3 regions of the Neorhizobium sp. NCHU2750 genome follow, and region 2 is predicted to be linked to each of the others. Evidence: predicted binding sites of a transcription regulator. Region 2 holds the regulator's gene; each other region holds the start of a gene.
What was found. The regulator PhoB, encoded in region 2, activates phosphate uptake and scavenging genes when phosphate is short. The targets are predictions, from matches to a motif close to TGTCATNNANCTGTCAT.
Positions count from the first base shown of each region.

Region 1: a site for PhoB is predicted at 8,706-8,722, ahead of NCHU2750_RS08715 (UDP-2,3-diacylglucosamine diphosphatase). Genes of this name have one in related genera too.
Region 3: a site for PhoB is predicted at 2,683-2,699, ahead of NCHU2750_RS19800 (DUF1045 domain-containing protein). Genes of this name have one in related genera too.

Region 1 covers NZ_CP030827.1:1,762,220-1,772,647, forward strand. The annotation lists gene NCHU2750_RS08675 (pilus assembly protein TadG-related protein) at 1-251, opposite strand, end outside; gene NCHU2750_RS08680 (TadE family protein) at 248-667, opposite strand; gene NCHU2750_RS08685 (NAD+ synthase) at 881-2,554, shown strand; gene NCHU2750_RS08690 (NYN domain-containing protein) at 2,629-3,474, shown strand; gene NCHU2750_RS08695 (TolB family protein) at 3,471-4,307, shown strand; cobalamin riboswitch at 4,336-4,529, shown strand; gene bluB (5,6-dimethylbenzimidazole synthase) at 4,612-5,334, shown strand; gene NCHU2750_RS08705 (hypothetical protein) at 5,379-6,140, opposite strand; gene NCHU2750_RS08710 (NADP-dependent malic enzyme) at 6,232-8,559, opposite strand; gene NCHU2750_RS08715 (UDP-2,3-diacylglucosamine diphosphatase) at 8,763-9,587, shown strand; gene NCHU2750_RS08720 (MFS transporter) at 9,776-10,428, shown strand, end outside.
Region 2 covers NZ_CP030827.1:98,641-109,068, forward strand. The annotation lists gene phoR (phosphate regulon sensor histidine kinase PhoR) at 1-565, shown strand, start outside; gene pstS (phosphate ABC transporter substrate-binding protein PstS) at 895-1,905, shown strand; gene pstC (phosphate ABC transporter permease subunit PstC) at 1,978-2,955, shown strand; gene pstA (phosphate ABC transporter permease PstA) at 2,960-3,799, shown strand; gene pstB (phosphate ABC transporter ATP-binding protein PstB) at 3,808-4,602, shown strand; gene phoU (phosphate signaling complex protein PhoU) at 4,681-5,394, shown strand; gene phoB (phosphate regulon transcriptional regulator PhoB) at 5,438-6,121, shown strand; gene NCHU2750_RS00515 (PACE efflux transporter) at 6,203-6,637, opposite strand; gene NCHU2750_RS00520 (GcrA family cell cycle regulator) at 6,845-7,378, opposite strand; gene NCHU2750_RS30270 (hypothetical protein) at 7,612-7,755, opposite strand; gene NCHU2750_RS00525 (aspartate aminotransferase family protein) at 7,785-8,981, shown strand; gene argF (ornithine carbamoyltransferase) at 9,033-9,950, shown strand; gene NCHU2750_RS00535 (Hsp33 family molecular chaperone) at 10,140-10,428, shown strand, end outside.
Region 3 covers NZ_CP030827.1:4,114,126-4,124,553, reverse strand. The annotation lists gene phnD (phosphonate ABC transporter substrate-binding protein) at 1-234, shown strand, start outside; gene phnE (phosphonate ABC transporter, permease protein PhnE) at 385-1,305, shown strand; gene phnE (phosphonate ABC transporter, permease protein PhnE) at 1,305-2,660, shown strand; gene NCHU2750_RS19800 (DUF1045 domain-containing protein) at 2,794-3,507, shown strand; gene NCHU2750_RS19795 (alpha-D-ribose 1-methylphosphonate 5-triphosphate diphosphatase) at 3,504-4,640, shown strand; gene phnN (phosphonate metabolism protein/1,5-bisphosphokinase (PRPP-forming) PhnN) at 4,640-5,248, shown strand; gene NCHU2750_RS19785 (hypothetical protein) at 5,319-5,615, shown strand; gene polA (DNA polymerase I) at 5,648-8,629, opposite strand; gene NCHU2750_RS19775 (MarR family winged helix-turn-helix transcriptional regulator) at 9,047-9,484, shown strand; gene NCHU2750_RS19770 (L-lactate permease) at 9,531-10,428, opposite strand, start outside.

The sequences.
Region 1 (10,428 bases), 1.7 Mb from region 2:
TTCAGAACGGCGATATTCTTGCCGTTGATCGTCATGTAGTCGAGGACACCGGCCTCGGGACTGCTCGGCGTTGCAGCGGCCGAGATCGCCGAGAGGTCGGCCGTTGCCTGCAATTCGCGCTGCTGCAGCGTGAGGTAGCCGTAATCGACGCCGAGTGCCAGTGCACTGATCATCACCGGCAGCGCCAGCGCTGCGGTAATCGCGACATTACCGCCTTCGCTCGCGAACCATTTGCCGATCGGGCGCATCATATCCCTCCGACGCGGACGGTGGCGAACCGCTTTATCTGGCTGCTCGGCATGGCGTAGCTGAAGAGATTGAAGATCGGCAGGTTGCTCGCGTCATAGGTGACCGAGACCGTGAACTGGTTGGGATTGCCGGGATCGGCCTGCGCGACCGTCGTAAGCTTGGACTTGTCGAGAAAGGCGCTGTCTATGGTCGACTGGCTGACGAAGGCGGCGACAAGGCTCTTGCGCTCCGTATCGCTCATGCCGGCGACAGCGGTTCGGGCCGCGTCGGCCGCAAGCTGCTGGACCGAATGGGCCGCGGACAGATAGATGCCGTAGGCGATCATGCTGAGCAGGGCGAGAAAGAAGAGCGGCGAGACGATGGCGAACTCCACCGCTGCCGCACCTGATGTGTTGGTGATGTACCGCCGGATACGCATAGGCCTCCTCCGATCTTTTTTTCGGAGTATCGGCGCCATAAATTAAGGATCAGCTAAAATATGTAATGCGAATATATGCAAGTGGCTCATATTTTACCGACATGGGCTCATGGGTTCGATCCGTCGGAGCGAGCGCGACGCAGGAGAGGCACCTGAAAATTCGCATGCCAAGACCGTTGCGGCATCCGCCCCGTGGCATTAAATCTCCTCCCCATGACCCAGACCGATCTCAACACCTTGCGTATCGCCGTTGCCCAGCTCAACCCGACCCTTGGCGACGTTTCCGGTAACCTCGCTATGGCGCGCGAGGCCCGAAAGGATGCCGCCCGCGAGGGCGCCGACCTTTTGATGCTGACCGAGCTGTTCATCTCCGGCTATCCGCCGGAAGACCTCGTGCTGAAGCCATCCTTCCTCAAGGCCTGCCTTAAGGCGGTCGAGGCTCTGGCCGCGGACACGGCTGACGGTGGGCCGGGAGTTCTGGTCGGCTTCCCGCGCCAGGGCGAGACGGGCCGGCACAACGCCGTGGCGCTTCTGGATGCCGGCAAGATCATTGCCATCCGCGACAAGGTCGACCTGCCGAATTACGGCGAGTTCGACGAGAAGCGGGTCTTCACCGAAGGTTCGATTTCCGGTCCCTACAATTTCCGCGGTGTTCGGATCGGCATTCCGATCTGCGAGGAAATCTGGAACGACATGGGCGTCTGCGAGACGCTGGCCGAGGCTGGCGCCGAAATCCTGCTCGTGCCCAACGGTTCGCCCTATTACCGCGGCAAGCTCGATGTCCGCTATCAGGTGGCGCTGCGCCAGGTGATCGAGACGGGCCTGCCATTGTTGTTCGCCAACCAGCTCGGCGGCCAGGATGAACTGGTCTTCGACGGCGCAAGCTTCGCCTTCAACGCCGACAAGTCGCTGGCCTTCCAGCTGTCGCAGTTCGAGACCGCCTTCACCGTCACCGACTGGAGACGCGAGGAAGATGGCTGGCGCTGCCTGCCGGGCCCGATGGCCCATATTCCCGAAAAGGAAGAGGCCGATTACCACGCCTGCATGCTGGGCTTCCGTGACTATGTGAACAAGAACGGTTTCAAGTCCGTGGTGCTGGGCCTCTCCGGCGGTATTGATTCGGCCGTCTGCGCGGCAATCGCCGTCGATGCGCTGGGCGAGGAGAGGGTGCGCACCATCATGCTGCCCTACCGCTACACGTCGGAAGACTCGTTCAAGGATGCAGCCGATTGCGCAAAGGCGCTCGGCTGCCGTTACGACATCGTGCCGATCTCCGAGCCGGTCGAGGGCTTTCTTGCCTCCCTCTCTGACATGTTCGAGGGCACCGACCAGGGTATTACCGAGGAAAACCTGCAGAGCCGTACCCGCGGCACCATCCTGATGGCGATCTCCAACAAGTTCGGCTCGATGGTGGTGACGACCGGCAACAAGTCGGAAATGTCGGTCGGCTACGCAACGCTCTATGGCGACATGAACGGCGGCTTCAACCCGATCAAGGACCTCTACAAGATGCAGGTCTATGCGATCGCCGAATGGCGCAACGCGCATGTGCCGCCGGATGCGCTCGGCCCCTCCGGCGAGGTGATCCCGAAGAACATCATTTCCAAGGCGCCCTCTGCCGAACTCAGGCCCGACCAGAAGGACCAGGATTCGCTGCCTCCCTATCCGGTACTCGACGACATCCTCGAATGCCTCGTCGAACAGGAGATGGGAACCGAGGAGATCGTCGCCCGCGGCCATGACGCCGCAACCGTCCACCGCATCGAGCATCTTCTCTATCTCGCCGAATACAAGCGCCGTCAGTCGGCACCGGGCGTCAAGATCACCAAGAAGAATTTCGGCCGCGACCGCCGTTACCCGATCACCAACCGCTTCCGGGATCGTTAACCGCCCTGCCGGAAACACCTTCGCTTCGGCAAGGATTTGCTGTTTTCTGTAGTCTGGATGGGCTGGAGAATGTCATGGCGGGTTCTACAGGCAGGGTCGGCATATTCATCGACGCGGAAAATCTTCCGACGCGCGTCGCCGGGCGGGTCATGGAGATCGCGGCCGGTTTCGGCAGGATCGTCGAGCGGCGGGTCTATGGCGACTTCACCCGCGAACACCTGAAACCATGGGCGGAAGCCGCCACCCATCACGCGCTGAGCATCCAGACCGCTCAGGCGACGATCTCGGGCAAGAACAGCAGCGACATAATGTTGGCGATCGATGTGGCCGAACTCATGTGCCGCTCGGATATCGATGTCTTCTGCATCGTGACCTGCGACAGTGACTTCATCCACCTCGCCACCCGCCTGCGCATGCGCGGCCACAGGGCGATAGGCATAGGCGGCACGAAGGCGTCGCCGGCATTAAGGCTGGCATTCGACAAATTCTTCGAGGTCGAGCTTGCCCTCAAGGAAGCGGACCCGCCAAAGGCGGTGAAGAGCACGACACGGGCAAAGACGGCCAAGGCCGAGGAGCCGGCAAAGGTTGCCAAGACTGCCGAGAATACAAAGCCTGCCAAGCCGCTCGAGACAGGCAAGGTCGTCGCCCTAAAGCGCGCCGGTGATATTCGGCCCTATATTGTTCAAGCGCTGAATTCTATTGGGCGCGCGCCGCAGGATTGGGTGGAGGTCGGCCGGTTGTCGTCCGCGATCCGGCAGCTCAATCCCGAATTCAAGCCGAACAATTTCGGCTCGGCCAAGTTTAGTACCGTATTGAAGAATTGCGAATTTCTGGAAACACGCAAAGATGGGACGATAGGCATGCAGGTAAGGGTAAAGGACATCACAGCACCTCTGGTACAGGGTGGAGCTGGCGCGTGACGCTCCGCAGCTCGGTCGAGATCTACAATATCCGCACCCGGCAGAGCCGCATCGTCTGGCAGACGGAAGAGCTGTTCGAGGCACCCAACTGGTCGCCGGACGGACGCTACCTGATGCTCAATGCCGATGGTTTGATCTATCGCCTGTCTCCAGACGGTGATGGCGTGCCGGACCGCGTCGACACCGGCTTTGCCAACCGCTGCAACAACGACCACGGCATATCCCCCGACGGCACCCTGATCGCGATTTCCGACAAGGTCGAGTTCGGCAAATCGGCAATCTATATCCTGCCGGCCGAGGGCGGGATGCCGAAGCTGATCACCGAAAACCTGCCCTCCTACTGGCATGGCTGGTCTCCCGACGGACAGACGGTGACCTATTGCGGCATCCGTGATCAGGTCTTCGATATCTACACGATCGGCATCGATGGTGAGAACGAGACCCGCCTGACCTTCGGCGAGGGCCGCAATGACGGACCGGATTATTCACCGGACGGCAAGTGGATCTATTTCAACTCCAGCCGTACGGGCCGCATGCAGATCTGGCGCGTGCCGGCCGAAGGCGGCGAGGCGGAGCGCATCACCGACAGCGCCTATGGCGACTGGTTCCCGCATCCATCGCCCAAGGGCGACAAGATCGTCTTCGTCTCCTATGACGGCGATGTCTTCGATCATCCGCGCGACCTCGATGTCCGTGTAAGGCTGATGGACATGGATGGCGGCAATGTCGAGACCCTATTCGAGCTTTTCGGCGGGCAGGGCACGATGAACTCGCCGAACTGGTCACCGCACGGTGATGAATTCGCCTATGTCCGTTACTTCCCTGCGGCGTGATCGGTCTTGCCTCGAAGTCGCAGGCCCGGCATAACTCCTCCCGTCAGGTGCCCGCCATTGGCGGGAGAATCGGGAAGCCGGCGCAATTCCGGCACGTGCCCAACGCTGTGAGGCGGACGGTCATCGCATGAGGTAAACCTCAGCCACTGGGCGACTGTCCGGGAAGGCGGCGATGGCCGGATGAAGCCAAGTCAGAAGACCGGCCTGACAGGATGGACCGATCCGCGCGGACAGCGGACAGGTTGTAAGGTTCGTGTGGCGCCGCAGGCGTGACCGGAACCTCAGGCATTGTTGGGGAAAGACGATGCGACCTGAATTGATACCCGAACTGCGACTCCCGGCCCTGGATGAAAGCCCGGATACCGGTCTTGTGGCGGCCGGACCATTTTCCGAAGACGAACGCGCGGCCGTCTACCGCGCCATCGGGACGCGACGTGACGTGCGCGACCAGTTCCTCTCCGACCCTATACCCGATGACGTGTTGAGGCGCCTTCTCGACGCGGCCCATGCAGCGCCGTCGGTCGGCTTCATGCAGCCGTGGAATTTCATCCTCGTTCGCGACGAGAAAGTCAGGCATGCGGCCTGGCAGGCGTTCTCGAAAGCCAATGACGAGGCCGAGGCGATGTTCCCGCAGGACAAGCGCAGTACCTATCGAAGCCTCAAGCTTGAAGGCATTCGCAAGGCGCCGCTGTCGATCTGCGTCACCTGCGATCCCGATCGCGCAGGACCGGTCGTGCTCGGCCGCACCCACAATGCCCGCATGGACAGCTATTCGACCGTCTGCGCCATCCAGAACCTCTGGCTGGCAGCGCGTGCGGAAGGCATCGGTGTCGGCTGGGTCAGCATCTTTCGCGACGAGGACATGCACGCGATCCTCGGCATACCGGAGAAGATCGAGATCGTCGCCTGGCTTTGCCTTGGTTATGTCGACGCGCTTTATGAGGAACCGGAACTCGCGATCAAGGGCTGGCGCCAGCGCCTCCCGCTGAACGATCTTGTCTTCGAGGACGCCTGGGGCCGCAAATAGGCGCGTCCATCAGGACGCGCGCCTGATCCCCGTTCCTCGCTGTCCTATTGCTGTGGCTGCGGGCCGCTCGATTTCGGGTTGGCAAGATCGATCTTCTCGTCCGGGAAGAATTCCGGCCCGATCACCCGGACCTTTCTGTCGGGATCATAAGGACGGTCCGGCGGGAACTGGATCGGCGCTTCCTTCTGTGTCGTCACCGGCTGAGGACTTCCGAGATGGGTGATGCTGGAATTGGCCTTGTCGGCGGCCGGAGCGGGCATATGTGGTGCTGCCTCGTAAAGCCCGGCACCCGTCTGGTTCTCGTCGGGGCCGGGAAGCGCGATGCCGCGGATCCTGATGCGTTCCTTCTCATCGATCGCGGCCTGGGTATCGAGATCGGTCGGCGTGCAGTTGTTCTCGCGGATGGCAGACAGGATGGCCACGCGCTCTTCCGAAGGCTGCAGCAGCGAGCGGCTGTTGTTGCGTTGCTCGGCGAGCTTTTCCCGATCGCCTTCCAGCCGCTGCAGCTTGTCCTGCATGTCGTGGCACTGGTCGTCGCTATGGTTGTTGCCGCCGAGCGTGACGATGCTGCCGCCGCAGCCGCTCTGCCGCATGTCGATGCGCAAACGGCGGATATCGGAATTCATCGCGCTCAGATCCTGCGCGTAATTGCGGACATTCCGTGTCGTGCCGATGATCTGCGGCGTGCTGGCGAGCCGGCGATAGAGATTGGCGCAGGCCTCGACATCGCGCGCCAGCACCGCCTGCGGCAAGGCCATGCAGGCAATCATCATCGATACTGAAATTTTCGCCCTGGCGGAAATCATGTCTCACCTGTCGCATCGTCTTCGCGGCAGATCAACAGTCGCATGTCGAGCATGCGGCAGGCTTGCGCAAAAGCCTGCCGCAGCAGGTCTCTTACTTGGCCAGAACCGCCGGCTCCGGCTGTGCGGCTTCCGCCACCGCGAGAGCCGCCATGTTGACGACGCCGCGCGAGGTGACGGTGGCCGACAGGATATGCGCCGGCATCTTGGCACCGAGCAGGATCGGGCCGACATGCAGCGCGTCCATCATCATCCGCACTAGGCCGAGCGAGATGCTGGCGGCATCGAGGCTCGGGAAGACCAAGAGGTTGGCCTCGCCATGCAGCGTGCTGTCCGGCATGGCGCGCTTGCGCAGAATTTCGTTGAGCGCCGAGCCGCCCTGCATTTCGCCATCGACTTCGAGTTCCGGAGCCTTGTCGCGCACGATGTCGAGAGCGGCGCGCATCTTGCGGGCGCTTTCTGAATCGCGCGAGCCGAAATTCGAATGGCTGATCAGCGCAGCCTTCGGCTCGATACCGAAACGACGCACTTCCTGCGCTGCGAGAACCGTGATCTCGGCGATCTCTTCGGCCGTCGGGTTGTAGTTGACGAACGTGTCGGTGAAGAAGATCGCGCCGCGCTGCGAGATGATCAGGCTGAGCCCCGCAAAAGTGCAGGCGCCCGGACGCTGGCCGATGATCTGCTTGACGTCGCGCAGATGCCGGTCATAGCGCCCTTCGACGCCGCAGATCAGCGCATCGGCTTCGCCGCGGCGAACCGACAGGGCACCGATGACCGTGTTGTTGGTGCGCACGATCGTACGGGCCGCTTCCGGATTGATGCCGTTGCGGCCGACCAGCGCGAAATAGTCGTCGACATATTCGCGGTAACGCGGATCGTCTTCCGGATTGACGACGCTGAAATCGACATTCGGGCGGATGCGGATGCCGAAACGCTTCAGGCGTGCCTCGATGACCGACGGACGGCCGATCAGGATCGGCTTGGCGATCTCTTCCTCGAGCAGAACCTGGGCAGCGCGCAGAACCCGCTCGTCTTCGCCTTCCGCAAAGATGACCCGCTTCTTTTCGGAGGCCTTGGCCGCAGCGAAGATCGGCTTCATCACGAAGCCGGAACGCCAGACGAAGCGGTTGAGCTCGTCCATATAGGCGTCGAAATCCTGGATCGGACGCGAGGCGACGCCGGTTTCCGCGGCAGCACGGGCGACGGCCGGCGCGATCCTGAGGATCAGGCGCGGATCGAACGGCGAGGGGATCAGGTAATCGGGGCCGAAGACCGGCGTTTCACCGCTATAGGCCTTCGCCGCGACGTCGGAGACTTCCTCGCGGGCGAGCGCTGCGATCGCCTTGACCGCAGCCATCTTCATCTCTTCGTTGATCGTGCTGGCACCGCAATCGAGCGCGCCGCGGAAGATATAGGGGAAGCAGAGGACGTTGTTGACCTGGTTGGCGAAGTCGGAGCGACCGGTGCAGATCATCGCGTCGGGGCGGGCCTGGCGCGCAAGTTCCGGCATGATTTCCGGTGTCGGGTTGGCAAGTGCCATGATCAGCGGCTTTTCCGCCATGCGCACCAGAAGTTCAGGCTTCAGCACGCCCGGTGCGGAAAGGCCGAGGAAGACGTCGGCGCCGTCGATACTGTCGGCCAGAACCCGCTTGTCGCTCTTCTGCACATAGACCGATTTCCACTCGTCCATCAGTTCGACACGGCCCTCGTAGACGAGGCCTTCGATATCATGGACCCAGATGTTTTCCTTTTTCGCGCCGAGCGACACGAGCAGGTTGAGACAGGCGAGCGCAGCCGCACCGGCACCCGAGGTGACGATCTTGACGTTGGTCAGCGACTTGCCGGCGAGTTCCAGGCCGTTGAGGATCGCGGCGGCGACGATGATTGCCGTGCCGTGCTGGTCGTCGTGGAAGACCGGGATGTTCATCGTCTCGCGCAGCCGGCGCTCGACCTCGAAACATTCCGGCGCCTTGATATCCTCGAGATTGATGCCACCGAAGGTCGGCTCAAGCGCTGCGACGGTCGAGACCATCGCGTCGATGCCCGGTGCGTCGATTTCGATGTCGAACACATCGATGCCGGCGAACTTCTTGAACAGGACGGCCTTGCCTTCCATTACCGGCTTGGACGCGAGCGGGCCGATATTGCCGAGCCCCAGCACGGCCGAACCGTTGGAGACGACCGCGACGAGATTGGCGCGCGCCGTGTAATCGGCAGCGGTTTCCGGGTTGTCGCGGATCGCAAGACAGGGGGCAGCCACACCCGGCGAATAGGCAAGCGCCAGGTCGCGCTGGTTGCCGAGCGGCTTGGTGGCCTGAATCTCAAGCTTGCCGGGACGCGGGTACTGGTGGAAGAACAATGCCTGGTCGTCAAGGCTGGCACCGGCCGGCGGGGTCGGCTTCGAGTTTTCATGCGCGTCCATAGTGTCTCCTGCCTTGCTGAATACGCTGTCAATATTGGGGAGGATGCGTTTCCTCCTTACATCAATCGATGCGGTCGAACAGCAGCTAATTTCACCTCATGGCGGAAATAGGAACACCGGCGGTTGGGGCCGGGCAAATGCCCGGTTGTCATCATCCTGAAACACGACTCTGGTTTTCAGAGCATGGGACGGACGACGAAAGGATGGCCTCCGTGACTGGCACGTATGAGACGCGGCATTTCAGGACCCTCTTCATTTCCGATGTACATCTCGGCTCGAAGGCCGCACGCACCGAACTGCTTCTCGATTTCCTCAAATATCACGAAGCGGACACGGTTTTCCTCGTCGGCGACATCGTTGACGGCTGGCGCCTGAAGCGCAGCTGGTTCTGGCCGCAGGGCTGCAACGACGTGGTGCAGAAGCTGCTGCGCAAGGCGCGCAAGGGCACCCGCATCGTCTATATCCCCGGCAATCACGACGAATTCCTGCGCGATTTCCCGGGTACCCATTTCGGCGGTATCGAGGTTGCGGACCGCGCCATCTACGAGATGGCCGACGGCAAGAAATACCTGATCCTGCACGGTGATGAATTCGACGTCGTGGTCCGCAACGCCCGTCTTCTCGCCTATCTCGGCGACTGGGCCTATGATGCCGCGATCGCCATCAACGTCGTGCTCGCCGCGGTGCGCCGCCGTCTCGGCATGCCCTACTGGTCGTTCTCGGCCTGGGCCAAGCTGCAGGTCAAGCATGCCGTCAACTTCATCGGCGAGTTCCAGAAGGTGGTGGCCGATGAAGCCCGCCGCAACAAGGTGGATGGCGTCATCTGCGGCCATATCCATCACGCGGTCATGACCGATATCGAAGGCATCCACTACGTCAATACCGGCGACTGGGTGGAGAGCTGCACGGCAATTGCCGAGAACATGAACGGTGAGCTTGAGCTGATCACCTGGCGCGATATCCGCGCGACCGCCGAGCTTCATGCACTGCCGGCCCCGGCAGAGGCAAAGGACATGCGGGCAGCCTGATCGGGGCGCAGGACGCGGCTCCAAATTCGATCATCTTGTATTTGCATGCCGGGGGTGGACGGTCACACCCGGCATCATGAGGCGGCGTAGAAATCCGCCGGGTTGCCGGCGCGGTTTTCTACAATTCTGCTTTGCAGGGCGCCCGCCCGTGATAGTGTCGAAAGACCTTCACCGACATCCGTGATTCCGTGTCCACGCCTGCAACCCTTCCTGCCGCGCCTGCGCAATTCCAGTTTCGTTGTTCTCTCGCCTACGCAGCGCCCCTGTCGCTGAACGGCATACTCGTTCCCTATCTGCCGGTCTGGCTGGTAAGCTGTGGCTTTACCCCGTTCCAGATCGCTGCGGTCCTGGCTGCCCAGGTCGTCTGTCGGGTCGCGGTCGCGACGAGCACCGGCACGCTCGCCGGCATGGCCAGCGAGCCCTATCGGATCCTGGTCTGGTCCTCAGCCCTGTCGCTGCTGTCGGTCATCGGACTTTTTGTGACCAGCAATTTTTGGGTCGTACTGGCGATCGTCGGCATCCAGGCCGCCTTGTTTGCGCCCTATGCGCCGATGGTCGAGGCAATCGCCATTTCCGGCGTCCGGCGCTGGGGATTTCTCTATGGCCGCATGCGCGTCTGGGGATCGATCGGCTTCGTCGTCATGACGCTCGTTGCCGGCAATCTCTCGTCGCTGATCGGCACCAATGCCGTGCCGATTACAGCCCTTGTCGTGCTTGTCGCATCCCTAGCTGTCGCCTTCGTCGCTCCGCGGCTGGGACGGGAGATCATGGTTCGGCCTGCAAGGAGCGCTGCCGGGCCTCGTGGCCTGCCGTTCAGGCAGGTACATCTGCTCCTGATCGG
Region 2 (10,428 bases):
CGCCCATGAGCGCTTTCTGGCGATCATGTTCGATCAGGCGACCCGCATGAGCCGTCTGGTCGATGACCTTCTCTCCCTGTCCCGCCTTGAGTTGAAGTCGCATATCGCACCTGACCAGACCATCGACCTGAGGCCCGTCATCGGCCATGTCCGCGACGCCTTGTTGCCGCTTGCTGAGGATCTGGGCGTCGAGATCCGGCTCCATATGCCGGATGAAAAGGTGGAGGTTCTGGGTGATCGCGACGAACTGGTCGAGGTTTTTGAGAACCTCATCGAGAACGCCTGCAAATATGGCCAGGAAGGCAAGGTGGTGGACGTCTTCCTGCGCAATGCCCCGTCGCAGCCGGTCGAAGTCAGTGTTGTCGACCGTGGTCCGGGCATTCCCGCCGAGCATGTGCCGCGGCTCACTGAGCGCTTTTATCGCGTCAGCGTCGCCGACAGTCGGTCCAAGAAGGGGACCGGATTAGGCCTTGCCATCGTCAAGCATATCCTCACCCGCCACCGCGCCCGCCTGGTGGTGAAGTCCGAGATCGGCGAGGGGACGGATTTTACCGTCAGATTTTGACATAAAAAGCCAGTATTGCAATGCTGTGCAATGGGTTTGTCTATAAGTATCAGATAGATAATCTGTCACAAATGTTTCATCGAAGTGACATAAAAGGGTGTGGCTAGAGCAGCTAGAGAGATGCTTGCGAGCGCCGGTTTCCTGGTCTCGTGTGGCGACGAAACGCAGGGCAGGCCGACAGGGAATTCATGGTTTCCACGGCGCTCCGGGTTAGGGCCGCGTGATCGAACTATTGTCCTTGCCCTTGTTTGAAGGGCGCTTTTGTCGGCGCGGTGCGTCGATGCCGAATATCCGAAGAGGAGCTCCTCATGAATAACTTCTTCCGCCCAATGGCACTTGCGGCTGTTGTCGCTGTAGCCGGTGGCTTTGTTTCCACCGCAGCAAATGCTGCCGACATCACCGGTGCAGGCTCGACCTTCATCTACCCGGTTCTCGCCAAGTGGGCGGACGCCTACAAGAAGGAAACCGGCAACGGCCTGAACTATCAGTCGATCGGTTCCGGCGGCGGCATCAAGCAGATCAAGGCAAAGACGGTCACCTTCGGTGCCACCGACGCTCCGCTCAAGGGCGAAGACCTCACCTCGACCGGCCTTGCACAGTTCCCGATGATCATGGGGGGTATCGTTCCCGTTGTGAATATCGAAGGCGTAAAGCCGGGCGAAATGGTTCTCGACGGCAAGACCCTTGCTGACATCTTCCAGGGCACGATCACCAAGTGGGACGATGCTGCCATCAAGAAGCTGAACCCGAACGTCAAGCTGCCGTCGCAGGCTATCGCTGTCGTTCACCGTTCTGACGGTTCGGGCACCACCTTCAACTTCTCCACCTATCTGGCCGACGTTTCGGCTGACTGGAAGGATAAGGTTGGCGTCAACACGGCTCTCGAATGGCCGGTCGGTATCGGCGCCAAGGGCAACGAAGGCGTTGCTGCCAACGTCGGTCAGACGGCAGGTTCGATCGGTTACGTCGAATACGCCTATGCCAAGCAGAACAAGCTGATCTTCACCGACATGATCAACAAGGACGGCAAGAAGGTCGAGCCGACCTCCAAGACCTTCGCTGCTGCTGCTGCCAACGCCGACTGGAACTCCCAGCCGGGCTACGGCGTCATTCTCGCCAACCAGCCGGGTGCCGACTCCTGGCCGATGACCGCATCGACCTGGGTTGTTCTCTACAAGACCCCGGACGACAAGGCTGCTACCGCCGAAGCTCTGAAGTTCTTCGCCTGGTCCTACGAAAAGGGCACCAAGCTTGCTGACGAACTCGACTACATCCCGATGCCGGAAAAGGTCGTCAAGAGCGTTGAAGCCATGTGGGCAAAAGACGTCGCTGCAAAGTAATGTGACTGGATGGGGGCGCGTTCGTCGCGCCCCCTTTCCCTCCTCAACCGGCCAAACTTCAAGGACTGGAGCATGACTTTGGCAATCGCGGAGCGCGTCGATAGCAGACGCGAAAAAGTGGTTCGGCATTTCGCCCTGACCGATACCATCTTCCATTGGGCCTGCCGCCTGGCTGCCATCATCGTCCTTGTGATCCTCGGCGGCGTCTTCGTGTCGCTGGTCACCGGTTCCTGGACGGCGCTTACGACCTTCGGTCCCGCTTTCCTGACGACAGAGCGCTGGAGCCCCGTGGCCGAGACCTTCGGTGCGCTTGCGCCGATCTACGGCACGCTCGTCACCGCCGCCATCGCCATCGTCATCGCCGTTCCGGTCGGCATCGGCATCGCCGTCTTCCTGACCGAACTCTGCCCGCGCCCGCTGCGTCGCCCAATCGCCATTGCCGTCGAGCTTCTCGCCGGTATTCCGTCGATCATCTACGGTATCTGGGGCCTGTTCGTCTTTGCACCCTTCCTGCAGGCGACCGTCCAGCCCTTCCTCATCAATCTCTTCGCCGATGTGCCTGTCCTCTCCGACATTTTTGCCGGACCGCCCTATGGTATCGGTGTTTTGACCTCGTCGCTGATCCTGGCCATCATGATCCTGCCGTTCATCGCCTCGATCACCAGGGACGTGTTCGATACGGTTCCGGGCGTTCTGAAGGAATCTGCCTACGGCATCGGCTGCACCACCTGGGAAGTCATCCGCCGCATCGTCATCCCGCATACGCGGGTCGGCATCATGGGCGGCGTCATGCTGGCTCTCGGCCGCGCACTCGGTGAAACCATGGCCGTCACCTTCGTGATCGGCAACTCGCACCGCCTGAGCGCATCGATCATCGCGCCCGGTACGACGATTTCGGCAACGATCGCTAACGAATTCACCGAGGCTGACGGCGATCTCTACGTATCGTCGCTGATGTCGCTCGGCCTCATCCTCTTCTTCATCACCTTCCTCATTCTGGCAGCCGCCCGCTACATGCTGCTGCGGATGGGTCGCCAGGCAGGAGCTTGATCTCATGAGCACGATCTATGCACGCCGAAAGGCCACCAACGGATTGATGATGGGTCTCTGCGTCGCCGCTGCCGCAATCGGCCTCGCCTGGCTGGCACTCATCCTCGGGGCGCTGCTCTACAAGGGGCTGGCTGGCGTCAATCTCGCCGTCTTCACCGAAATGACCCCGCCTCCGGGTTCCGCCGGCGGTCTGCTCAATGCCATCTATGGCAGCGTGATCGTCTCGATCATCGCCATGATCATCGGCACGCCGATCGGCATCCTTGCCGGCACCTACATGGCTGAATACGGACGCTTCAGCAAGCTGACCATGATCGTGCGCTTCATCAACGATATCCTTCTCTCGGCGCCGTCGATCATCATTGGCCTGTTCGTCTACGAATTGCTGGTCCGTCCGATGGGGCATTTCTCGGGCATTGCCGGCTCCGTGGCGCTCGCGATCCTGGTTGTCCCGGTTGTCGTCCGCACCACCGAAGACATGCTGAACCTCGTGCCCAACGCCCTGCGCGAAGCCGGGACCGCGATCGGTGCGCCGCGCTGGATCGTCATCCGCTCGGTCGGTTATCGCGCTGCGATGTCGGGCATCGTGACGGGTGTGCTCCTGGCCATCGCCCGCATTTCGGGCGAGACGGCACCGCTTCTCTTCACGGCTCTGAACAATCAGTTCTGGAGCAGCAATCTCAATGCGCCGATCGCCAGCCTGCCGGTTACTATCTTCCAGTTCGCGCTGAGCCCCTATGCCGAATGGCAGCAGCTTGCCTGGACCGGTGCCCTCATCATCACCCTCACGGTTCTGTCGCTGAGCATCATCGCCCGCAGCCTCACCGGACGTAAAGAAGGATAATGACCGAAATGGTTTCCTTGGAAAAAGTTGCTCCGCAGAATGTCTCCGACCGCGCCAAGATCGAGATCAAGAATCTCAACTTCTACTACGGTGAATCGAAGGCCCTGAAGGACATCTCGATGGTCCTGCCCGAGCGCAGCGTCACCGCCTTCATCGGTCCGTCGGGCTGTGGCAAGTCGACCCTGCTGCGTGTGTTGAACCGCATCTACGAACTTTACCCGAAGCAGCGCGCCGACGGCGAAGTTCTGGTCGACGGCAAGAACATTCTCGACCGCAACCAGGACCTCAACCTGCTGCGCACCAAGGTTGGTATGGTGTTCCAGAAGCCGACGCCGTTCCCCATGTCGATCTACGAGAACATCGCCTTCGGCGTCCGTCTCTATGAACAGGTCTCCAAGGCAGAGATGGACGAGCGCGTCGAGGCGGCACTGCGCCGTGCGGCCCTGTGGAATGAAGTCAAGGACAAGCTGAATGCCAGCGGCACAAGCCTTTCCGGTGGTCAGCAGCAGCGCCTCTGCATCGCCCGTACCGTTGCCGTCAAGCCGGAGATCATCCTGCTCGACGAGCCGGCATCGGCTCTCGACCCGCTCTCGACCGCAAAGATCGAGGAACTGATCGACGAACTGCGCGCCGAATACACGATCGTCATCGTCACCCACAACATGCAGCAGGCTGCCCGCGTCTCGCGCCAGACCGCCTTCATGTATCTCGGCGAGCTGATCGAATTCGACGAGACGGCGAAGATCTTCACCTCTCCGCGTGAGAAGCGCACCCAGGATTACGTCACCGGCCGCTTCGGCTGATCGGTTTCGTTTCAGGCCCAAAACCCTGCGACCCAGTCGCACGATTTTCGTGAATATTGTTTCCGGAAGGACCCGAAGATGGCTTCGACCCACACGCTATCGGCTTTCGATGAAGAACTGCAATACCTGACCCGCCGCATCTCCGAAATGGGCGGCCTGGCCGAGCAGATGTGCGGCGATGCCGTGCGTGCCCTGGTCAATTCGGACTCTTCGCTGGCGCAGAAGGTAATCTCCGACGACGTGATCCTCGACCACGGCGAACGCGAGATCCAGGACAAGGCGATCAGCACCATTGCCCGCCGCCAGCCGGTTGCGGCAGACCTGCGCGAAATCGTCGGCACACTGCGCATCGCAGCCGATCTGGAGCGCGTCGGCGATCTCGGCAAGAACACCGCCAAGCGCGTCATCGCGGTGCAGGGCACCGGCGTACCGCGCAAGCTCGCCCGCGGCATCGAGCATCTGTCCGATCTGGCGCTCGTCCAGCTCAAGGAAGTGCTGGACGTCTATGCCAGCCGTTCGGCGGAGAAGGCCGAAGCCATCCGCCTGCGCGACGAAGAGATCGACGCAATGTACACGTCGCTGTTCCGCGAGCTTCTGACCTACATGATGGAAGATCCGCGCAACATCACCACCTGCACGCATCTGCTGTTCTGCGCCAAGAACATCGAGCGCATCGGGGACCACGCGACCAATATCGCAGAAACCATCTACTACATTACGACTGGTGCCCAGCCGGAAGGCGAACGTCCGAAGGACGATACGTCGAACACGGTCGGTGCTCTCGCCAACTGAGCCCTTTGGGCTCGGTGGGCTGATGTGACGGAGCGAATTGAGCATGCAGCCAAGAATTGCTGTCGTGGAAGACGAGGAAGCGCTGAGCGTCCTCCTCCGCTATAATCTCGAAGCCGAGGGCTACGAGGTCGAGACGATCTTGAGAGGGGATGAAGCCGAGATCAGGCTGCAGGAACGTGCGCCTGACCTTCTTATCCTCGACTGGATGCTTCCCGGCGTGTCGGGTATCGAGCTTTGCCGGCGTCTACGCATGCGGCCCGAAACCGAGCGCCTTCCCGTCATCATGCTGACGGCACGCGGCGAGGAGAGCGAACGTGTTCGCGGATTGGCCACCGGTGCCGACGATTACGTCGTCAAGCCATTCTCGACGCCGGAGCTGATGGCTCGCGTCAAGGCGATGCTGCGCCGCGCCAAGCCCGAAGTTCTCTCCAGCGTCTTGCGCTGCGGAGACATTGAGCTCGATCGCGAAACGCACCGCGTTCATCGCAAGAGCCGTGAAGTCCGTCTCGGGCCGACGGAATTCCGCCTTCTGGAATTCCTGATGACTTCGCCCGGCCGCGTCTTTTCCCGCTCGCAGCTTCTCGATGGCGTCTGGGGCCATGACATCTACGTCGACGAACGCACCGTCGACGTCCATGTCGGCCGCCTGCGCAAGGCGCTCAACTTTTCCAACATGCAGGATGTCATCCGCACCGTTCGCGGCGCGGGCTATTCGATGGAGTCTTGATCGGACGTCGATCGCAACGTGTGAAATCCCGGCCCGAGCGTGATCACTCACCTCGGGCTGTTTTCGTTTCTGTCGTAACCTTCAGGCTCTGGCCTGCTCTCGCCATTCGGGCAGGGGGAATAGCCTGTCATAGGCCAGATTGAAGAAGAAGGCATAGACCAGGTAAAACAGCGCGAAAGATATATCCATCACCAGTGCCTGGAGGAGGCCGACGCCGAGATACCAGGCGATGAACGGCATCAGCACGATCAGCAGGCCAAGCTCGAACAGCACCGAATGCGCGACCCGCAGCCACACGCTTTTCTGCGTGCCGCCGCGAAATTTCTGCATCAACTGGTCGAAGCCGAGATTGTAGAGATAGTTCCAGCCCGTCGCCACCGTGGCCGAGACGATGCCGACGACACCAATATGGCTGACCGGCAGGCCGAACACGAATGCCGCCAGCGGCGTGAAGATCGCAAGTCCGATGATTTCGAAACTGATGGCGTGGCGAATATGATCGCTTGTGCTGCGCATGTCTGCAAACCCCATGGGCTCTGCCGGGTCGTCCCGGCGATTGATACCCGTTCTGGGGGAGGCCGTCCTCACGGCACATCAGATAGTGGTTTGAAAGCCTGTCCGCAAGTTTTCTCTGGCGCCGCGGTGTCGCAGGTCGCTCGCCCGATTGCGGCAAACAAAAAAGCGGGCTTCGAGCCCGCTTTTTCCAGAAGATCCAGCCTTGGATCAGGAGCGTGTTGCAGCCTTGCGGCGGTCGTGGACCGGCTGATAGGCGAGCTTTGCATGATAGTTGCAATAGGGCGAGGAGTCCGGGGACTCGCAGCCGCAGAAGTGGAATTCGTCGGTCAGCGGATCGCCGACCGGCCACTTGCAGGTGCGTTCGGTCAGTTCGGTCAGGGCAAGCTTGCGGGAGATCGGAACGACGACGTTGGAAGCCGGGCGATAGACCAGTTCCTGCGATGCCTCGAACTCGACCTCTTCCTTGAGTGCCGTAGCACCGACCGGGCGAGCAATCGTGCGGGTGGGCGCGCGACCAGCAAAGCTCGGAGCCCGGGGAGCGGCAGCTGCAGGGCGCTTGGGAGCGCGGTTGGTCGGAACGGTGCCGCCGGCCTTTGCGCGACCCGGCAGGTTGAGGCGGTGGACCTTGCCGATGACGGCATTGCGGCTGACGCCACCAAGCTGCGCCGCGATCTGGCTGGCGCTCAGGCCTTCGGCCCATAGCCTCTTGAGTTTCTCGACGCGCTCGTCCGTCCAGTTCATGCCCGTTCTCCGCCTTTGAACGTTGGTGGCATGCAGAATCCCTCACCATTGCCGCGGAAGACATTCCGCAACACGCACTACATCTATGCTTTTGGTGACTAGTTCCGCCGCATGCAGTCTAGTAATTGATCATTAACCTAGAGGTCGGCGGACTCCGTGACAAGAGTCCCCGGAATCGCCGCGAATCGTTTTCCGGGTTTTCCCCAACTTGCTTTCTGAGAGAGTCATTTTTGTCACAGCTTCGGCCGACCGAAATTTCGGCTGAAATGGCACTCAAATTGCCGTGTTTTCATGACTTTTGTTGACTTTCCCCAGGTGAATGGTGATAGTGCCGCCGCCGCCCCGTGGGCGGCATTTTGATTTTCTGGAATGTCCATTGCTGGACGCCTTAGGAGTGATTGTCGCCATGGCTGAATCTGCGCTTTTCGACACGTTTGCCCGGGCCCCCCTGCGCTTCGAGCGCGGCGAGGGTGTATGGCTGGTGACGGAAAGCGGCGAGCGATATCTCGATTTCGGCGCCGGCGTTGCGGTCACCTCCTGCGGCCATGCCAACCCTCACCTCGTCGCCGCGCTGAAGTCGCAGGCCGAGAAGGTCTGGCATCTGTCGAACCTCTACGAAATCCCCGAGCAGGAGCGTCTTGCCCGCAGGCTGACGGAAGCCACCTTCGCCGACAAGGTCTTCTTCACCAATTCGGGCGCCGAAGCGCTGGAATGCGCCATCAAGACGGCCCGTCGCTATCATTTCTCCAAGGGCCATCCGGAAAAGTTCCACATCATCACCTTCGAAGGTGCCTTCCACGGCCGGACCATCGCGACGATCGCCGCCGGCGGCCAGGAAAAATACATGGAAGGTTTCGGCCCGAAGGCCGAAGGCTTCGATCAGGTGCCTTTCGGCGACCTCGATGCGCTGAATGCGGCGATCAACGAGAACACCGGCGCCCTGCTGATCGAGCCGATCCAGGGCGAAGGCGGTGTTCGCCCGGTTCCGAAGGAATTCATGCGGGAACTGCGCCGTATCTGCGACGAAAAGGGCCTGCTGCTCATTCTCGACGAGGTACAGACCGGCGTCGGCCGTACCGGCAAGCTGTTTGCCCACGAATGGGCAGGCGTTACACCCGATATCATGGCGATCGCCAAGGGCATCGGCGGCGGCTTCCCGTTCGGCGCCTGCCTTGCCACGGCCGAAGCCGCATCCGGCATGAAGCCCGGCATTCATGGCACCACCTATGGCGGCAATCCGCTGGCCATGGCCTGCGGCAATGCGGTCCTCGATATCGTGCTGGCCGACGGCTTCCTCGAAAACGTCCGTGATGTCGCACTTGTCTTCCGTCAGGGCCTTGCCGCTCTGAAAGACCGCTTCCCGACGGTGATCGAGGATATCCGCGGCGAGGGCCTGCTTCTCGGCGTCAAGGCCAAGATACCGGCCGGCGATCTCGTGACCGGCCTGCGCAACGAACATCTGCTGGCCGTGCCGGCCGGCGACAACGTCGTGCGTCTTCTGCCGCCGCTCGTCGTCACCGCCGAAGAGGCACGCGAGGGCTTGGCCCGCATAGAGCGGGCCGCGGAAGCGCTTTCCGCAGAACAGCTGAAAAAATCCGCTTAAGGATCAAGGGAGAGGGCGCCTTTTCTGGTTCCCTCGTTCAGGGAACCAGTCATGGCATCACCAAAGCATTTTCTCGATCTCTCCGCCGTCTCCTCGGCCGATCTGCGCACCATCCTCGATGACGCGAAGACCCGCAAGCAGGCGACCAAGGCCGGCACGGCAGACAAGCCGCTCGCCGGCAAGATGCTGGCGATGATCTTCGAAAAGCCGTCCACTCGTACCCGCGTCTCCTTCGATGTCGGCATGCGCCAGCTCGGCGGCGAGACGCTATTTCTCTCCGGCACCGAAATGCAGCTTGGCCGCGCCGAGACGATCGGCGACACGGCCAAGGTTCTGTCGCGCTACGTCGATGCGATCATGATCCGCACGACAGACCATGCTCGGCTGATGGAAATGGCCGAACATGCGACCGTTCCGGTCATCAACGCGCTGACCGACCTTACCCATCCCTGCCAGATCATGGCCGATCTGATGACCTATGAGGAACATCGCGGCCCGGTTGCCGGCAAGACGATCGCCTGGACCGGCGACGGCAACAACGTGCTCCATTCGCTGGTCGAAGGGGCGGCGCGCTTCGGCTATCGCATGAACATGGCGGTGCCGATGGGCTCGGAGCCCGACGACAAGATCCTCAACTGGGCGCGCAACAACGGCGGCAACATCATGCTCTGCCACGATGCCGAACGGGCCGTGAATGGTGCAGACGTCGTCGTTACCGATACCTGGGTATCGATGAACCAGGAACACAAGGCACGCGGCCACAACATCTTCCAGCCCTATCAGGTCAACGATGCCCTGATGAAGCACGCCAAGGATGATGCGCTGTTCATGCACTGCCTGCCGGCCCATCGCGGCGAGGAAGTGACGGACGCGGTGATCGACGGTCCCCAGTCGGTCGTCTTCGACGAGGCGGAAAACCGCCTGCACGCGCAGAAGTCGATCCTCGCCTGGTGCTTCGGCGCCGTCTGAGCCCGTTTCACTGGATCTTGAACTGGACGGAAGGCCACACCATCTGTCGGTTTTCCAACGCGCTGGACGCCTGCCTCGGGCGGCCTCCGGCGCTTCAACACCCATTGCCGATACCTTTCCGGCGGCCAGCGGTTCCGCTTGGCGCCCCGTTTGTGTAAAGGTCGTGCTATCGGCGCGAAGGAGTAAATGATGGCGGAAGCAACTGTCGAGCTGAACGATCTCCGTTTTGCGGGAGATGACAGGGTCGTGCCTTTCCAGGTGGAAGGGCTCGACGTGCGTGGCCGTGCGGTGCAGATGGGGCCGATGCTGAATGCCATCCTCGCCCGCCATGCCTATCCGGCACCGGTGGCGCGCTTGCTGGCCGAGGCGATCGTGCTGACGGCCCTGCTCGGAACCTCCCTCAAGTTCGATGGCAAGTTCACGATCCAGACTAAGGGCAACGGCCCTGTCGATCTTCTGGTCGCCGATTTTTCGACGC
Region 3 (10,428 bases), 300 kb from region 2:
GACATTGTCCAGATCTGGAAGTCGCCGCTGATCCCGAACGGCCCGCTGATGGTCTCCAACAAGCTGCCGCAAGCCATGCGCGACAAGATCGAAGCCTTCTTCCTCGACCTGCCGAAGAAGGACCACGATTGCTTCAAGTTCTACACCCAGGGCGACAACAAGGACTACATCAAGGTCGATGCGTCCTTCTACCAGACGATCATCGACGCCCGTAAGTCGGTTATCGGCGGCTGATTTTCATCCCCATCCTCTGGCGGCGGCGCTCTTGTCAGCGCCGCCGTTTTTCAAGAGAGAGCGCAGATCATGGCAATAGTCGGCGAACGGAACAATGGTGGCCCGATCAGCACCCGGGAGGGCGCGCTCGGATCCGCGGCATCGATGATGATGCAGCATTACCGGCAGCAGCTGCGCACGCGGCGCGTCTACACGGCGATCTCGATCGTTATCTTTCTCGCCGTGCTGTTTGCCTCGCTGCGCTTTGCCAATGAGGCGAATGCCGGAAAGTTCTTCGAGCGGCTGCCCTTCTTCTTCGATTTCATCCGCAGTTTCGTGCCGGACAGCCCGATGGAAATCGTCCGGGCCATGTTCGACCTGCCCTCGCCCTATGCCGACGGGTCTCTCAAGTACAATTATACTGCTGATCGCCACTACATCACGGCCTCGCTCTACATCCCGAATTTCTTCTACCAGCTGATGATCACCATCAACATCGCGCTGGTATCGACGATCATCGGTTCAGCCCTTGCCTTCCTGCTCTGCTTCTTTGCCTCGACCAATCTGGTCGGCGCCGGGGTGACGCGTTTCGTCGTGCGCCGCATCATGGAAATCCTGCGCGCCTTCCCGGAGATCGTGATTGCCGGCCTGCTGACGGCGATCCTGTCGATCGGCCCGATCGCGGCGATCATCGCGATCACGGTGCATACGATCGGTGCGCTTGGAAAACTGTTCTTCGAGGTGGTCGAGAATTCCGACATGAAGCCGGACGAGGGCTTGCGTGCTGCCGGTGCAAGCTGGGTCGAGCGGGTGCGTTTCGCCATCGTTCCCCAGGTGCTGCCGAACTTCGTCTCCTACACGCTGCTGCGCGCCGAGATCAACGTGCGCGCCTCGACCATTATCGGTGCGGTCGGCGGCGGCGGCATCGGTGAAGTCTTCCGTCTGGCGATCGGCCGCGATCACGCTGCCAAGACCTATGCGATCATCATCCTGCTGCTCGTCAGCATCATCATCATCGACCAGTTTTCCGCCTGGCTTCGCCGCCGGCTGATCGGCCACCAGTCCTTCGAATTCGGAAGGGGAGCAGCCTGATGACGTCTTCGGTTCCGACCATCAATGCTTCCGACCGGGAGCGCCTGCGTACTGCCTATCCGCAAGTCTTCCATCGCTCGTTGATGCAGCGTTACGGGTTCGTGGCCGGCATTGCGGCGGTCATCGTCTATCTTGTGATCTGCTTCTTCGCCTTCAATGTCGGCCCTGCCTTCATGAACGGCCAGTGGGAGCGCGCCTCGCTCTATGTGCAGGACTGGTATTCGTGGCGGGCCCAGCCGCGCCTTCGCTTCGAAGACAACGGCACGGTCAAGGCGCAATGGTCGAGCCGCGGCCAATATCGGCAGGGTGCCGACATCTTCTGGCTGCAGCCGACCCAGGCAGGCGGCTACACGGTGACCTTCGGCAGCGACAAGGACCGTCTAGACGTGACGACCAAGCAGGTCGACGTCTACCTCAACGGCAAATCCTATCCGGTGACGATCAGCGACGATGCCGCCACCGCGCCTCTTGGCGCGCCGGCTGCGATCCGCCAGGACGGGTCGAAGGTCATTGTCTATTACGGGTTCGAAGGCCAGGCCGAAATCCGCTCGAGCCAGGTCTATGTGCAGCGCCGTTTCCTCGGCTGGGCGAATTTCCTGTTCGATACGAAGTCAGATTTCTGGGGCAAGAGCTGGGGTGAACTCGCAACCCTTGCCACTGTCGGCGACCGTCTCGATCCGGCCCGGTCCAATATCAGCCACATGGTCGACGATTTCCTCGGCAACAATGTCTGGCAGCATGCCGATATTCTGTCGAAGCTTTTACAGACGCTGGTCATGGCCTTTGTCGGCACGCTGCTCGGGACGGTGTTCGCCTTCCCGCTTGCCTTCATCGCCGCCCGCAACATTACCCATAACCGTGCCGCAAACTGGGGCATGAAACGGTTGTTCGACTTCCTGCGCTCGGTCGACATGTTGATCTGGGCGCTGTTCTTCACCCGCTCCTTCGGTCCCGGACCGATACCCGGCATTGCCGCGATCTTTTTCACCGATTCCGGCGCGCTTGGAAAAGTCTATGCGGAAGCGGTGGAAAATGTCGACGACAAGCAGCGTGAGGGCGTGAAATCGGTCGGAGCCTCGCCGGTGATCGTCAACCGGTTCGGCGTGGTCCCACAGGTCCTGCCGGTGTTCATCTCGCAGTCGCTGTATTTCTGGGAATCCAATACGCGTTCGGCAACTGTGATCGGCGCCGTCGGCGCCGGCGGCATCGGCCTCAAGCTGCTCGAAGCGATGGGCACCAATGCCGACTGGGACAAGGTCGCCTATATGGTGCTGCTCATCCTTTTCGTCGTCTTCCTGTTCGACAATGTCTCGAATGCGATCCGCTCGCGGCTGATCGGCGGCCCGACCCACTAAGTACACGCCAAAACTGCATCGGCATCATCATTCTGTCATGGAAATCTTTTAGGCGCAGGGCTGTCTTCGGGCACGACGGATGTCTAGACTTCTAGACCTCCGTCTTCGACTTTTCTGATTCCGGAACGATGCCTTGCGCTACGCCATATACTTCTCCCCCGCCGCGGATCATCCGCTGACGCAAACTGCATCCCGTTGGCTTGGGCGCGACGCGTTTACGGCCGGAACCTTTCCGACGCCGGAAGTCTCCGGCCTTTCGAAAGAGGACGTTCATGCGCTGACTGCCGATCCGCGCCGCTATGCCTTCCATGCGACGCTCAAGGCTCCGTTCGAGCTGGCAGAGGGGAAGACGGAGGCGGAACTGATCGAAGCCTTGGAAGAATTTGCCGCGACAAGGAAGGCATTCGATATCCCGAACCTGGTGATCGGCCAGCTGGGCCGATTCTTCGCGCTGGTGCCGGATCAGATCTATTCCGAGCTGCAGGACTTTGCCGCCCGGATCGTCGAGGATTTCGAGGCGTTCCGCGCTCCGCTTTCCGATGCCGATATTGCCCGCCGCAAGCCGGACACGCTGTCGCCGGAGCATCGCGCCAACCTGATGCGCTGGGGCTATCCGCATGTGATGGACGCGTTCCGCTTTCACATGACGCTTTCCGGCCAGGTTCCGCCGGAGCAGGCACCTGCCATGCGTGCAGCGCTGGAACCCCGTTTTGCCGCCTTTACCAACAAGCCGCTGTCGATCGACGGCGTCGCGCTCTTCGTCGAGCCGGCCCGCGGCGCAGATTTCATCGCCCATCGCTGGCTGCCCCTGAAGCCGGCTTCCGAGCTCAGAAAGACCGCCCCATGACCGAAACCGTATTCAAGAATGCCCGCATCGTGCTGGAGGACAGTATCCTCTCCGGTTCCGTGCAGATCCGTGATGGCCAGATCGCCGACATATCCGAGGGTACGGCACAGACCGGCGAGGATTTCGAGGGGGATTATCTCATACCGGGTCTGGTCGAACTTCATACCGACCATCTGGAGCAGCACTATTCGCCCCGCCCCGGCGTACGCTGGGATGCCACTGCCGCGATCCAGGCGCATGATGCGCAGATCGCCTCTTCCGGCATCACCACCGTGTTCGATTGCCTGCGCATGGGATCGGACGAGGATGGCGGCTTCGAGCATGGCGAGATGCGGACGATGGCGGATGCGATCCAGTCGGCCGAACGCGAGGGACGGCTGCGCTCGGAACATCTGATCCACCTGCGCTGCGAGGTCTCTGCCGACAATGTGCTGGAGCATTTCGGCGATTTCGAGAACGACAGCCATGTCCGTCTCGTCTCGCTGATGGACCATGCGCCCGGCCAGCGCCAGTTCCAGACGATGGAACAATACATCTTCTACTACCAGAAGAAGCGTGGGCTTTCCGACGAGGCCTTCAAGCTGTTCATCGACAAGCGAGTGGCGGAATCACAGCGCAACTCGACGCCGCACCGGATTGCCATCGCCAGGCATTGCGCCGAGCGCGGCATCACGGTCGCAAGCCATGACGATGCAACGCTCGACCATGTGGACGAGGCGATCGAGAACGGCGTCAAGCTTGCCGAGTTCCCGACCAGTTTCGAGGCTGCCGCTGCATCCCACAAGGCCGGCATGAGCGTGTTGATGGGGGCGCCGAACGTGGTGCGCGGCAAGTCGCATTCCGGCAATATCGCCGCCCGCGACCTGGCAGAGAAGGACGTGCTCGACGTTCTCTCGTCCGACTATGTTCCGCTCAGCCTGCTCTATGCTCCCTTCATCCTGGCCGACGAGATCGACGGTATTTCATTGCCCAAGGCGATCGCCATGGTGACCTCGACCCCGGCCCGTGCGGCAGGGCTTGCCGATCGCGGCCGGATCGCCACCGGGTTGCGCGCCGATCTCGTGAGGGTCCACCGGGAAGCGGGCGTGCCGGTATCACGCGCGGTCTGGCGGCAGGGGCGACGGGTGGCGTAATGGACGGCTCCCTGGAGATCCGCGCCAGCACGCATCCGGGCTGCATGGTGGTGGTCGTCGGCCCAAGCGGGGCCGGCAAGGACACGCTGATGGCCCATGCCGCACGGTTCTTCCGCGACCGTGCCGATGTGGTTTTTGCGCGGCGGGTGATCACCCGCGATGCCAGCGCCGGCGGCGAGGATCATGACGGCGTTTGCGAGGCGGACTTCGAGAGCATGGAAACGGCCGGCCGGTTTTCCGTCTCCTGGCGGGCACACGGATTGCGCTACGGCATTCCCTTCGAGACGGCCGAGGCTGTGGCGGCCGGCACCTTGGTCATCGCCAACGGTTCACGTTCGGCATTGCAGTTCTTCGCCAAAGCCTATCCCCGGCTCGTCGTCGTCAACGTGACGGCAAGGCCGGAGGTACTGGCCGCGCGGCTGGAGGCCCGAGGGCGCGAAAGCCGGGACGACATCCTGCGGCGGCTGGCGCGCAGTTCGCTCGGCGTCATCGGTGACTATCACGTCGTCACGATCGACAATAGCGACGATCTGGAGACTGCCGGCAAGGCTCTTGTCGAGGCTCTTTCTTCTTTGCTTGCACAAGATTTAGGCTCGCAAGAAAAATAACTGCAGCACGCTTTACAGTTGTTCCAGCTCCTCTACCTTGAGTATTTCGATTATCTAATGGAGCTGGGCGGTGATCGAGACGCGGAAACATGACGGGGTCTCCACAGATCCCGAGTCACCCTTTTTATCGGCGCTCGAAGGGCGCATGGTCGTATTGGAAATCGTTGCCATGACCTCCCTGGCCCTGGCGCTCGATACGACCGAAGGCGGCAATGGCGACCAAGCTCGCGGGATTGCTGCGCTTATCCAGGACACGGTTCGACAACGGTGTCTGGAATTCGGCCTGAACGATGCGGCGCAACGATCGGCCAATGCTTATGCCGACGAGCTACTTTCGACCGCGCTGCATTCGCTCTATCCCGAATAAATCCCTATTCGGGATAAACCAGAGCTGAAAGTTCAGTGTGCTTCATCCCAGTTGGATGCAGCACGCGCATCCACCTTGAGCGGCACCTTCATCGATATGGCCGGCATGGCCGCCTGCTCCATGGTCGAGACGATGACGGGCATGGCGCGTTCGACCTCGGCATCCTCGACTTCGAAGATCAGTTCGTCATGGACCTGCAAAAGCATGCGGGCAGACAGGCCCGCCTCTGCCAGTGCGGGCTCCATCTTCACCATGGCGCGGCGGATGATATCGGCTGCCGAGCCCTGGATCGGTGCGTTTATCGCGGCACGTTCGTTGAAGGCGCGCATCGATGGGTTGGAGGACTTGATTTCCGGATAATGCGCGCGGCGGCCGAAGATCGTCTCGACATAACCGTGTTCGCGGGCGAACGCCTTGGTCGTCTCCATGTAATCGCGGATGCCCGGAAAGCGCTCGAAATACTTCTTGATGTAGTCGCTTGCCTCGGATCGCTCGATCGACAGCTGGTTGGCAAGGCCGAAGGCCGAAATGCCATAGATGATGCCGAAGTTGATCGCCTTGGCGCGGCGGCGGATCTCGCCCGGCATGCCTTCGACCGGCACGCCGAACATTTCCGACGCGGTCATCGCATGAATGTCGATGCCGTCCTCGAAGGCCTGGCGAAGTTGCGGGATGTCTGCCACATGGGCGAGCACGCGCAGTTCGATCTGGCTGTAATCCGCCGACAGAAGCTTGTTGCCCGGCGTGGCAATGAAGGCCGTGCGGATCTTACGGCCCTCGGCGTTGCGGACCGGAATGTTCTGCAGGTTGGGTTCGGACGAGGACAGGCGGCCGGTCGTCGTCGAGGCCAGCGAATAGGATGTGTGAACCCGCTTCGTTTCGGGGTGAACATAGCCCGGCAGTGCGTCGGTATAGGTGGATTTGAGCTTGGTCAGCTGGCGCCAGTCGACGATCTTGCGCGGCAGTTCGGCACCTTCGGCCGCGAGGTCTTCAAGCACTTGCGCCGAAGTGGACCATTGGCCGGTCTTGGTCTTGGAACCGCCGGGAAGGCCCATCTTGCCGAACAGGATATCGCCGAGCTGCTTCGGCGAGCCGATGGTGAATTTCTCGCCGGCCAGTTCATAGATCTCGTCTTCGAAGGCAGCCGCTTTCTGCGCCAGTTCGCCGGAAAGGCGCGACAGGATCTGGCGATCGATCGAGATGCCGCGCTCTTCCATGCGGGCCAGAACGTCGACCATCGGGCGTTCCAGCCGCTCGTAGATGCGGGTCAGGCCGATGGCTGCCAGTTGAGGCTTGAGCACCATCCACAGGCGCAGCGTCACATCGGCATCCTCGGCCGCATAGGCGGTGGCGCGGTCGATATCGACGAAATCGAAAGTCACGCCGCTCTTGCCGGAACCGGCGACATCCTTGAAGGCGATCGGCTTGTGGTTCAGCCAGCGTTCCGACAGCGCGTCCATGCCGTGACCACCTGACTTGCCGGCTTCCAGCACATAGGACATCAGCATCGTGTCGTCATAGCCCTTCACGGTAATGCCGTGGCGCTTCATGACGAGATAGTCGTATTTGAGGTTCTGCGCGACCTTCAACACCGAAGGATCTTCGAGCAGCGGCTTCAAGCGGTCCAGCGCGTCGCGGACCGGGATCTGGTTTTCCGCCATTCCGCCGCCCAAGAGATCGCCGACGCCGGTCTTGTGGGTGAGCGGCACATAGGCGGCACGGATATCGAGGCCGGACGGGTTCCTGCTGTTATCGGCTATCGCGAGCGAGAAGCCAACGAGTTCCGCCTGCATCGGATCAAGCGAGGTGGTTTCGGTGTCGAAGGCGACGAGGCCGGTTTCGCGGGCGGCGGCAATCCACTCTTCAAGCGTGGCGAGATCGCGGATCGCGACGTATTTCGTGGTGTCGATCGTGGCAGCGGCGAAGGCTTCCGCACGGCCTGCGGCCAGCGACTGCGGTGTGGCACCGTCGGCGCCAGACGCTGCAACAGGCTTGGCCATCGCAGGCGCCTTGTCAGCCGCAGCCTCATCGGCTTTGGCCGGAGCGGCCACGTCGAGATCGGGGCCATGTGCGTCCGCACCCCATTCGGTCTCGATGACGGCGGGCTCGATGGCATTGGCATCGCAATCGCAGGCAGAGGCGACGCGGCGTGTCAGGGTGCCGAATTCCATAGCCTTCAGGAAGGCGACGAGTTTCGGGCCGTCCTGCGGCTCTAGGAACAAGGCGTCAAGATCGAGTTCCAACGGCACGTCGGTCCTCAATTCCACCAGCTGGCGGGACAGGCGGGCGAGATCGGCATTGGCGATGATGTTTTCGCGGCGCTTGACCTGCTTGATCTCGCCGGCGCGGGCGAGCAGCGTGTCCAGATCGCCGAATTCCTCCAGCAGCTGGCCGGCGGTCTTCGGACCGATGCCAGGGATGCCCGGCACGTTATCGACCGAATCGCCGACCATGGCCTGCAGGTCGATCATCTTTTCCGGCGGCACGCCCCATTTCTCGATGACATCGGGAATGCCGATCTGCTTGTCCTTCATGCTGTCATACATGTGGACCGTCGGCGTCACGAGCTGCATCAGGTCCTTGTCGGATGACACGATCGTGACATCGGCGCCGGCAGCTTCCGCCTGGCGGGCGTAGGTGGCGATGATGTCATCGGCCTCGAAACCCTCGGTCTCGATGCAGGGCAGGTTGAAGGCGCGGGTCGCCTGGCGGATGAGGCCGAATTGCGGGACGAGTTCTTCCGGCGGCGCGGAGCGGTTCGCCTTGTAGGCGTCATAGAGATCCTTGCGGAAGGTCTTAGACGAGTAGTCGAAAATCACGGCCAGATGGGTGGGCGTGACGCCGACGGAGGTGTCTCTGGCGTCGGTCAGGAGCTTCCACAACATGTTGCAGAAGCCGGAGACCGCGCCGACCGGCAGGCCATCGGATTTTCGGGTCAGCGGCGGCAGCGCGTGAAACGCGCGAAAGATGAAACCGGAACCGTCGACTAGGAAGAGGTGATCGCCTTTTTTCATGGGCATGGAATAGCGTGGCGCAGGATCGGCGTCCATGAAAACTTATGGCCCCCATACAGCCCCTGGCCGCAGAAACCTTACCGATTTGTAATGGCGCTTTCCCTTGAAAAGCCGCAATCCGCCTCACATTTCAAGCTCACCGGCGACTGATAACGCCGCAGTCTGGTAGATGGCTCGTCCCCCGCCTCGCCAGACCGGACAAAGGCCTATCCCCCTCTCCGGGTCTTTGTCTCCCATAGGAAACGCCACGGCCGCCCCCTCCCGGCCGTGGCGTTTTTATTTGCATTTTGTCCATGATCGGACACCCGGCGATCTTGCCAATCGACGGCGGCTGCCTCAATCTCCCATTTCCATCGCGTAGTATCGATCATCGTTTACCAGCATGGCTGGTTTCCCTGGAAAAATTGGGCGGAGGCCATGGGATTCGATCGCTCGCAGTCTGCGACCTATCTGGCGGGCCAGCTGGCGCGGGTCTTTTCACGATCGCTGCAGAAGCGGGCGGCGGCGCTCGGCTTTTCTCCCGGCCAGTTTCCGGTGCTGCTGGAACTGTGGCAGGAAGACGGGCTGACCCAGAAGCAATTGCTCGACAAGCTGGAAGTGGAGCAGGCTACCCTTGCCAATACGCTGGCACGCATGGAGCGGGATGGACTTATCGCCCGCACGCCGCATCCGAGCGACCGGCGGGCGCAGATCATCAGCCTGACGGAGCTTGGCCGCGCCCTGGAACTGAAGGCGGTGGAGGCTGCAGCAGAGGCAGACAGCGTGCTGTTTTCGGGGTTCCGCGAATTCGAGCGGGAACTGATGATGGAATATATGCGGCTCATCATCGGCAATAGCAGGAAAGCCGGGGGCTGAAAACGCTGCCCGGACCGGAGCCCGAACAGCATCTCCCCTCTAAACGTCAGGGCTGCACGACCATGGCCGAGAAGGGCCAGACATAGGCCTGCAACGTCACCAGCACGCCGACAAGGCAGGCCAGCACGATCGAATGCCAGAAGACAAAGCGCAGGATACTGCCCTCGTGCCCGAACCAGCCGGTGGCGGTGGAGGCGACGACGATCGATTGCGCGTCGATCATCTTGCCCATAACGCCGCCCGAGGAATTGGCCGCGCCCATCAGGATGGGCGAGAGACCGAGCTGTTCGGAAGTCACCTTCTGCAGATTGCCGAACAGGATGTTCGATGACGTGTCGGATCCCGTCAGCGCCACGCCGAGCCAGCCGAGCAGCGTGCCGAAGAAGGGGTAGAGAACGCCGGTCGCCGCAAAGGCAAGGCCGAGGGTCGAATCGATGCCGGACAGTCTCGTCAGCGTGCCGAGCGCCAGCATGGCAGAGATGGTGATCAGCGAATAGGCGCAGAGCCTGATCGTTTTCGCGTAGGTCTTCAGCATCTGCCCCGGCGTGAAGCCCATGGCGAAACCGGAGAGGATTGCCGCGATCAGCATACCGGTTCCCGTATAGGAGAGCCAGGTGAAGGAAAAGGCTGCCGCCTCCGGCGTTGGTCCGGGTGCGACCGGCGGCATCTTGGCGATCATCTTGTCGAGGCCTGGAACCGGATAGTTCCAGATCGCCCAGGAATTGACTGCGGACTTGAACCAGCCCGTGCCCCAGATAAGGAGTACGATGCAGACGATCACCCATGGCGTGACCGCCGCCCGAACTTCCTGCGGCGACGGGCGCACCACCGGTTTCGCCGGCTTCAGCGTGCCATCATCGGAAATGTCATGGCCGCGCAGCTTCGGCGAAGTCCAGACTTCCTTCGGCTGCCAGACCTGCAGGAAACCGATGAGGCAAGCCATG